One region of the Pseudomonas sp. LjRoot71 genome, then DNA from elsewhere that is predicted to be linked to it. Evidence: predicted binding sites of a transcription regulator. Region 1 holds the regulator's gene; the other holds the start of a gene.

Region 1 (4,421 bases):
CTCGAACTCATCATCGGTGATGTCATCACCCGCCGCCTCGGCAACAGGCTCAACCTTGGCGGCAGGAGCGGCTGCAACCGGAGGCGGCACGAACTGCCCTTTGCCGTGCAACTGATCCAGCAAGGACTCGAATTCATCATCAGTAATTTCGTCGCTGCTGCTGGCCGCCGCCGGGGCTGCCGGTGCAGCTGACACAACCGGTGCAGCGCTCACATCGGCTACAAACTGGCCTTTACCGTGCAACTGATCCAGCAACGACTCGAACTCGTCGTCGGTAATCTCGTCACTGCTGGCCGCAACAGCCACCGGGGCTGGCGTTTCATCCAGAGCGCCGAGCAGTTGTTCAAATTCGCTGTCGGTAATATCCCCTGCTGGGGCTTGGGCAACTGCCGGTTCGGGTTCCGGCTCCGGTTCGGGTTCAGGTTCGGCTGCCGGCGCTTCAGCCTGCATCAACTCATCAGCACTGGCTGGCTCAGCCAGACGAGCCAATGCTGCCAGCAATTCAGGCGTCGCTGGGGTCAGGTCAGTTCGCTCGCGGACTTCACTGAACATACTGTTGACGGCATCCAGTGCTTCTAGCACCACATCCATCAATGCGGAGTCGACGCGCCGCTCACCCTTGCGCAGGATGTCGAAGACGTTTTCTGCGATATGGCAGCATTCCACCAGCTCATTGAGCTGGAGAAAACCGGCACCACCTTTAACGGTATGGAAACCGCGAAAAATAGCGTTGAGCAGATTCATGTCGTCCGGGCGGCTTTCAAGCTCCACCAACTGCTCGGACAGTAATTCAAGAATCTCGCCGGCCTCTACCAGGAAGTCCTGGAGGATTTCTTCATCGGCGCCGAAGCTCATATAGACGTGCTCCTAAAATCCCAGGCTGGAAAGCAGGTCGTCGACATCATCCTGATTCGATGCGACGTCTTCACGCTTATCGGCATGAATCTGCGGACCTTCACCACGGGAAGGCTCTTTTTGTTTTTCTTGTTCGGCACGGAGCAACTCATGGTTGTGTTCAATGCCGGCAAACTGGTCCACCTGGCTGGCCATCAGCACCAGTTTCAGCAGGTTGCTCTCAACTTCGGTGACCAACTGCGTGACACGCTTGATCACCTGCCCGGTCAGATCCTGGAAGTCCTGAGCCAGCAGAATGTCGTTGAGGTGAGCAGATAACTTGGCCCCATCGCGCTCGCTACGAGCAAGGAACAGTTCGACGCGCTTGGCCAGTTCACGAAAGCCGTCAGCGCTCATTTCGCGGCGCATGAAACGGCCCCAATCAGCACTCAGGCTCTGAGCCTCGTCGCTGAGATCATTGACCAGCGGCGCACTCTGCTCGACCAGATCCATGGTGCGATTGGCCGCTTTCTCGGTCATGGTCACAACATAGTTGAGCCGCTCGGTGGCATCGGTGATTTGCGACACTTCGGTAGCGTGTGGCACACGCGGGTCAAGCTGAAAATTGACGATAGCGTTATGCAACTCACGGGTCAGCTTGCCAACCTCGTGATAGAGGCCGCGATCACGCGCCTTGTTGAGTTCATGAATCAGCTGTACCGCTTCACCAAAATTGCCCTGTTCCAGGCTGTCGACCAATTGGCGAGCGTTGTGTTTCAGGGTCGACTCAAGGTCGCCTTGAACGGAATCTTTATGCTCCATAGCACCCTCATGGCAGACATCAGCCGTTGACCCGCTCGAAGATCTTCTCAATCTTCTCTTTCAGCACCTGGGCAGTGAACGGCTTGACCACATAGCCGTTAACCCCAGCCTGAGCTGCTTCGATGATCTGATCGCGCTTGGCCTCGGCCGTTACCATCAGCACCGGCAGGGTTTTCAGACGATCATCCGCGCGTACGGCGCGCAGCAGGTCAATCCCGGTCATGCCGGGCATGTTCCAGTCCGTTACCAGAAAATCGAAACTGCCGCTTTGCAGCATCGGCAAGGCCGTGGTGCCGTCATCGGCCTCGGCGGTGTTGGTGAACCCCAAGTCACGCAGGAGGTTCTTGATGATCCGTCGCATCGTTGAAAAGTCATCAACGATGAGGATTTTCATGTTCTTGTCCAAGTCGACCTCCGTACAGTCCCAAACGCACCCAGCAACCTGTGTACGCCTTTAATCGTGAAACCGGCCCAGATATCAGCGAGTGCCGCAACCGCCACTCAGTGTGCGCGCCACTCGCCCAAACGGGCGCGTAAACGGGCGGCACACTGACTGTGTAGTTGGCTTACGCGTGATTCGCTAACCCCCAGTACTTCGCCGATCTCCTTAAGATTTAATTCTTCATCGTAATATAGCGCTAACACCAGGCGCTCGCGCTCCGGCAGGTTGGCGATGGCATCGGCCAAGGCTGCCTGAAAGCGTTCATCTTCCAGATCACGAGAAGGTTCGAGGTGGTTGCTGCCAGCGTCTTCACCCAGCCCACCATGCTCGCCGTCCTGCAACAGGTCGTCGAAGCTGAACAGGCGGCTGCCTAAAGTGTCGCCAAGAATGCCGTAGTAATCCTCGAGACTCAATTGGAGTTCGGCCGCAACCTCTTGATCTTTAGCATCTCGGCCCGTTCTGGCCTCAATTACTCGAATGGCATCACTGACCATGCGGCTGTTGCGGTGCACGGAACGGGGGGCCCAGTCGCCTTTACGTACCTCGTCGAGCATGGAGCCACGAATGCGAATGCCAGCGAACGTCTCGAAACTGGCACCTTTGCTGGAATCGTATTTTTTTGACGCTTCGAGCAGGCCGATCATCCCGGCCTGGATCAGGTCGTCGACCTGCACATTGGCAGGCAGACGCGCCAACAGGTGATAGGCAATGCGTTTGACCAGAGGCGCATAGCGCTCGATCAACTGGTGCTGGGAGTCCTGCGCCTGTGCCTTGCTATACATACGAAGTCCAGAGGCTGCTGTCATATGGCCGTGTCCGCGATCGGTTGGTGCACCAGACGCTCAACGAAAAATTCCAGGTGACCGCGCGGATTGGCCGGTAACGGCCAGGCGTCGACTTTCTGGGCTATCGCCTTGAACGCCAACGCGCACTTCGAACGCGGGAAGGCTTCGTAAACCGCGCGCTGCTTTTGCACGGCCTTGCGCACTGACTCGTCATACGGCACCGCACCTACGTATTGCAGGGCAACGTCAAGAAAACGATCAGTCACTTTAGTCAGCTTAGCAAAGAGGTTGCGGCCTTCCTGCGGGCTGTGGGCCATATTGGCCAGGACGCGAAAACGGTTCATGCCGTGGTCACGGTTGAGCAGTTTGATTAGCGCATAAGCGTCAGTGATTGAGGTCGGCTCGTCGCAGACCACCACCAGCACTTCCTGGGCCGCGCGTACAAAGCTGACCACGCCATCACCAATACCTGCTGCCGTGTCGATGATCAACACGTCGAGGTTATCACTAATATCGCTGAACGCCTGGATCAACCCGGCATGCTGCATCGGTGACAGCTGCACCATGCTCTGAATGCCCGAAGCCGCCGGCACGATGCGGATGCCGCCCGGCCCCTGCAGCAGCACATCGCGCAGCTCACATTCGCCACTGATAACGTCTTCCAGGGTGCGTTTGGCACTCAAACCAAGCAGCACATCGACGTTGGCCAAGCCCAGGTCGGCGTCCATCAGCATCACCCGGCGGCCGAGATCAGCCAGGGCCAATGCCAGGTTCACCGAGACGTTGGTCTTACCGACGCCACCTTTGCCGCCGGTCACCGCAATCACCTGTACGGGATGCATACCCATATTTTCTACACACCTTGTCTAACTTCGACTGGAGCCACTCGGCCGGCTACGCGCGGTTCAATTGCAACAGCCTGGCGCTTAACTGACACGCCGTGCGGGCTGCTGATAAAGGCCGGCAAACATCTCCGCCATCGTATCCTCGCTTGGATCTTGGGTCGCCTGCAGCCCCACGGCCCGGCTGACCAACTGATGACTGCGCGGTACCTGCAGATCATCGGGAATTCGTGGCCCATCGGCGAGATAGGCTACCGGTAGACGCTGGCTAATAGCCAGCCCTAAAACCTCACCCAGGCTGGTGGCTTCATCCGCCTTGGTGACAATACAACCTGCCAGACCACAGCGCTTATAACTATGGTAGGCGGCTTTCAGCACTTGGCCCTGACTGGTAGCGGCCATTACCAGATAATTTTTTGCATTGACGCCACGGCTGGCCAGCGTTTCCAGCTGCATACGCAGCGCTGGATCGTTAGCGGGCAGGCCGGCGGTGTCAATCAGCACCACACGCTTGCGCGCCAGCGGGGCCAGGGCTTGGGTCAGGGACTGGCCAGGATCGACCAGGGTTACCGGGACATTGAGAATACGCCCGAGGGTCTTGAGTTGCTCTTGAGCGCCAATGCGATAGCTGTCCAGGCTGACCAAGGCGATGTGCTGTGCGCCGTATTTGAGGACATAACGCGCAGCCAGCTTGGC
Region 2 (4,421 bases), 2.6 Mb from region 1:
CTGAAAAACTTCCCCAATGAGCGCTACGCCGAGGCACCGGAAGCGGTGGCCGAATTGCTGCGCACCCAGGTCAGCGCCATCGACGGGCTGAAGAAAAAACTCGGCACGCCGCTCGGCCGGCAGAGCAAAGGCCAGCCGCAGCCTTACCAGGCCGAAGCCTGGCGCAGCAAAGCCAGCCTGGCCAACCTCGCCGCCAGTCTGGCCAGCGCCGAACGCATCTGGCTGGGAGCCGAGCAGAACGGCATCCAGGCACTGCTCAGCAGTGATCAGGATGAACTGAAACAACGCATCAACGCCGCCTACAGCGATACCCGCCAGCGCCTGGCAGCAGCCCAGCGGCCACTCGGCGAACTGCTGGGTGATGAAGCCGGCCGCGCCGAACTGAACGCGCTGTATGACAGCCTTAACGCCCTGCACCGCCTGCACGAAGCCGAGCTGGCGAAAGCCCTGGGCATCCAGCTGGGCTTTAACGCCCATGACGGCGACTAACCCATGCAGATCAATCGTCGTACTTTTCTCGGCCTGAGTGTCGCAGCCCTGGCCGCCACGGCAGCGGCCACCGGCACTTATGGCGGCTGGACACTGATGCACAGCAACGCCCAGCCGCTGCTGCTGTCAGCGCGTAACGACAGCAGTGGCAAGCACTTTGCGGTGGGTTACCGACTGGACGGCAGCCAAGTGTTCGCCACCGCCGTCAGCGAGCGCTGCCACGACGTCATCGGCCACCCGTTTCTGCCAATGGCGCTGTTTGTCGGCCGCCGCCCGAGCACCCAGAGCTACCTGATCGACACCCGCGATGGCCGCCTGCTGCAAACCCTTCATTCGCCGACGCAGCGTCATTTCTACGGCCATGCAGTGTTCCACAAGGACGGCGAACGGCTGTATGCCACCGAGAACGACACCTCCGACCCCGGTCGTGGCGTACTCGGGGTCTATCGCCTGCAAGGTGAGCAACTGCTGCGCAGCAGCGAACTGTCGACCCACGGCCTGGGCCCGCACCAACTGCTCTGGCTGCCCGATGGTGAAACCCTGGCAGTGGCCAATGGCGGCATCCGCACCGAGGCTGACAGCCGGGTGGAAATGAACCTCGACGCCATGGAGTCCAGCCTGGTGCTGATGCGCCGTGACGGCAGCCTGATCAGCAAGGAACAGCTGCCCGAGCGCATGAACAGCGTGCGCCATATGGCAGTGGCCAGCGACGGCACCCTGGTCACCGGCCAGCAATACATGGGCGAACTCAGTGATTCAGTGCCGCTGCTGGCGATCAAACGTCCCGGTCAGCCGTTCCAGCACTTCCCGGTGGCCGATGCGCAGCGTCAGCTGATGAACCAGTACACCGCCAGCGTGGCGATCCACAGCGAACTGCGCCTGCTGGCCTTGACTGCACCGCGCGGCAACCGGGTGTTTATCTGGGACCTGGACAGCGCCGCACTGCGCCTCGACGCGCCGTTGCCGGATTGTGCCGGAGTGGGCGCGGTGGCCGACGGATTTGTGGTCAGCAGTGGTGTCGGCCGTTGCCGCTTATATGACTGCCGCAGCGCCCAGATCAGCAGCCAACCGTTGCAACTGCCCGCCGGCTTGTGGGACAACCACCTGCGCCTGGCTTGAACCTGCAAACCAGAACGCCACACACACCTGTAACACGCCTGCGGCAGGCTAAAGAACGCTGCTGCAGAGCCGATCTATACTCCTCAGAGGCCGTTCATCACGGCCCAACTGATACCAGTCGATAGGGATCTTCGCAGTTAGGGCGCACCTGGCGTCACTGGCATCCCGCCGTTCACCTTCAGGGGTATCCACCCATGTTTCTGCAGAAATCCTTGCGCGCGCAAATCCTCGCCCTGCTCGGCGGTAGCCTGGCACTGATTCTGGTCACCGCACTGGCCTGCTTCAGTTTTCTGTCCAGCGGCATGCAGGCCTACCGCGGTCTGCTCGAAGGACCGCTGGAAGCCTCCGCGCTGATCGACGTAACCAATCTGAACTTCAAGACCCAAGTGCAGGAATGGAAGAACGTGTTGCTGCGCGGCAGCGACAAGGCCCAGCTGGACAAATACTGGAGCCAGTTCGAGGCTCAGGAACGCAAGGTGCAGGATTCCCTCGGCAAACTGAGTGAGCTGGCCGCTGATGCCCGCACCCTGAGCGGCCAGATCGACACCCTGCGGCGCGAGCACCAGACCCTCGGCGTCAACTACCGCAAAGGCCGTGATGCCTTTATTGCCGCCGGTGGCGATGCTGCGGTGGGCGACAAGGCCGTGTCCGGCATCGACCGCAACACCACCCAGCAACTGGAAGCATTGGCCGATCAACTGCACAAGCAGAGCTTGGAACAGGCCAGCCTGATCAATGTCTCAGCCGAGCGCACCATTACCTACGGCACCTTGCTGATGCTTGGTGCCAGCGTGGTCATTGCCCTGTTCAGCCTGTGGCTGATCAACCGCAGCCTGATCAACCCGATTCGTGAACTGATCGAGCACATCGCCCAACTCAGCCAGGGCAACTTCGGCAAGCGTGTCGACGCCACCCGCCAGGACGAACTGGGCAACCTGGCCGTGGCGGCGAATATCCTGCGTGATTTTCTCGCTGACACCTTCACCCGCCTGAAACGCAGCACCGCCGACCTGGACACCGCCAGCGGCGAGCTCAACTCGATCGCCACGCTGATGGCCCAGGGCACCCGCGAGCAGTTCTCGCGTACCGATCAGGTCGCCACCGCCATGCACGAAATGTCCGCCACCGCCCAGGAAGTGGCGCGCCACGCCGCCGAAGCCGCCGGAGCTGCGGATGCCGCCGACAACGCCGCACGTCAGGGTGAAACGGTGATGCAGGCCACCATCAAGACCATCACCGATATCCGCAGTGAAATCAGCAACACCTCGGAGGTGATTCGCCGCCTGGAAAGTGATAGCGGCCGTATCGGCAAGGTGCTGGAAGTGATTCGCGGCATCGCCGAGCAGACCAACCTGCTGGCACTCAACGCCGCCATCGAGGCCGCCCGGGCCGGAGAACAGGGCCGTGGCTTTGCCGTGGTGGCAGACGAGGTGCGCACCCTGGCGCAGCGCACCGCTGAATCCACCGCAGAAATCCACCAGATCATCGACACCGTACAGACCGGCGCGGTAAATGCCGTGCGCGCCATCGAAAGCGGGCAGAACCGTAGCGAGGAAGGCGTCACCCAGGTCACCGAAGCCGGCACCACCCTGCAGTTGATCACCCGTGCCGTGGAAGCGATTCGCGATATGAACCGGCAGATCGCCACCGCCGCCGAAGAACAGACCTCGGTCGCTGAGGACATCTCGCGCAACCTCACCGAAATCACCGCCATCGCCACCGCCAACCAGGAGAACGTGCAGCGTACCGAAAGCGCCGGGCGCAACCTGCACGAACTGTCCGGGCAACTCAACGAGGTCACGCAACGCCTGAGTGCCTGACGCTGTTCACACACGCCGACAAAATGCCAGCAAATGCTGGCATTTTGCTGAATAACTGACTCAATGATCAGCCCCAACATGCCCCGTAACGTCTGGTAAATGCGAATCTTTGACAGGCTCTGACAAGGGGTCTAATGTGCCCCTCTTGCCTATTCCCAGGCCCTCTTTCCGCTTTGCCAAGGAACCGGAATATGTTGCTCCGCCGCATGCTGATCATGCTCGGCGCAGTACTCGTCGTAGTACTCGCCCTGGCTGCCTACAAAGGCTTCTCCATCTATCAACAAATCCAGATGTTCTCGGCTCCGCAACCGGCCATCAGTGTCGACGCGGCAACCGCCGAAGAACACCCATGGCAGAGTCGCCTGCCAGCCATCGGTACGCTCAAGGCCTTCCAGGGCGTTGACCTGACCGTGGAAGTCGGCGGCACCGTGCAACAGGTGCTGTTCCGCTCAGGTGAGCAGGTCACCCTGCAACAACCGCTGATCCAGATGGACAGCGATGTCGAGCAGGCCAGCCTGGCCACCGCTCAGGCCGAGCTGGGCCTGGCCCGCGTGGAATACGAGCGCGGCCGCAGCCTGGTGAGCCGTCAGAGCATCTCGAAAAGCGAGTTCGACCGCCTCTCCGCCAGCCTGCAGAAAGCCAACGCCAGCGTGGCCCAGCTGCAAGCGCAACTGGCGAAAAAGCGTATTCTCGCGCCGTTTGCCGGAACCATCGGCATCCGTCAGGTGGACGTCGGCGACTACCTCGCCTCGGGCACCACCATCGCCACCCTGCAAGACCTGAGCAAACTCTACGTCGACTTCTTCCTGCCCGAGCAGGCGGTGCCCAAACTGGCCATCGGTGAGCGCGTGCGTTTCAGCGTGGCTGCCTACCCGGACGAAGTGTTCGAAGGCGAGATCGCCGCAATCAACCCCAAAGTCGAAGACACCACCCGTAACGTGCAGGTGCGCGCCATGCTGGCCAACCCGGAGAGCAAACTGCTGCCCGGCATGT

Evidence for each region. The regulator FliA, encoded in region 1, starts transcription of late flagellar genes. The targets are predictions, from matches to a motif close to CTAAAGTTTNNNNNNNNNNNGCCGNTAA.
Region 2: the regulator FliA is predicted to act here: its motif matches at 1,657-1,684, upstream of ACSQ17_RS14805 (methyl-accepting chemotaxis protein).

The regions. Positions count from the first base shown of each region.
Region 1 covers NZ_CAXURA020000001.1:598,497-602,917, forward strand. Annotated here, with positions in the region: gene ACSQ17_RS02900 (chemotaxis protein CheA) at 1-855, opposite strand, end outside; gene ACSQ17_RS02905 (protein phosphatase CheZ) at 868-1,656, opposite strand; gene ACSQ17_RS02910 (chemotaxis response regulator CheY) at 1,676-2,050, opposite strand; gene fliA (RNA polymerase sigma factor FliA) at 2,158-2,904, opposite strand; gene fleN (flagellar synthesis regulator FleN) at 2,901-3,731, opposite strand; gene flhF (flagellar biosynthesis protein FlhF) at 3,810-4,421, opposite strand, start outside.
Region 2 covers NZ_CAXURA020000001.1:3,152,558-3,156,978, reverse strand. Annotated here, with positions in the region: gene ACSQ17_RS14815 (imelysin family protein) at 1-489, shown strand, start outside; gene ACSQ17_RS14810 (DUF1513 domain-containing protein) at 499-1,608, shown strand; gene ACSQ17_RS14805 (methyl-accepting chemotaxis protein) at 1,803-3,428, shown strand; gene ACSQ17_RS14800 (efflux RND transporter periplasmic adaptor subunit) at 3,620-4,421, shown strand, end outside.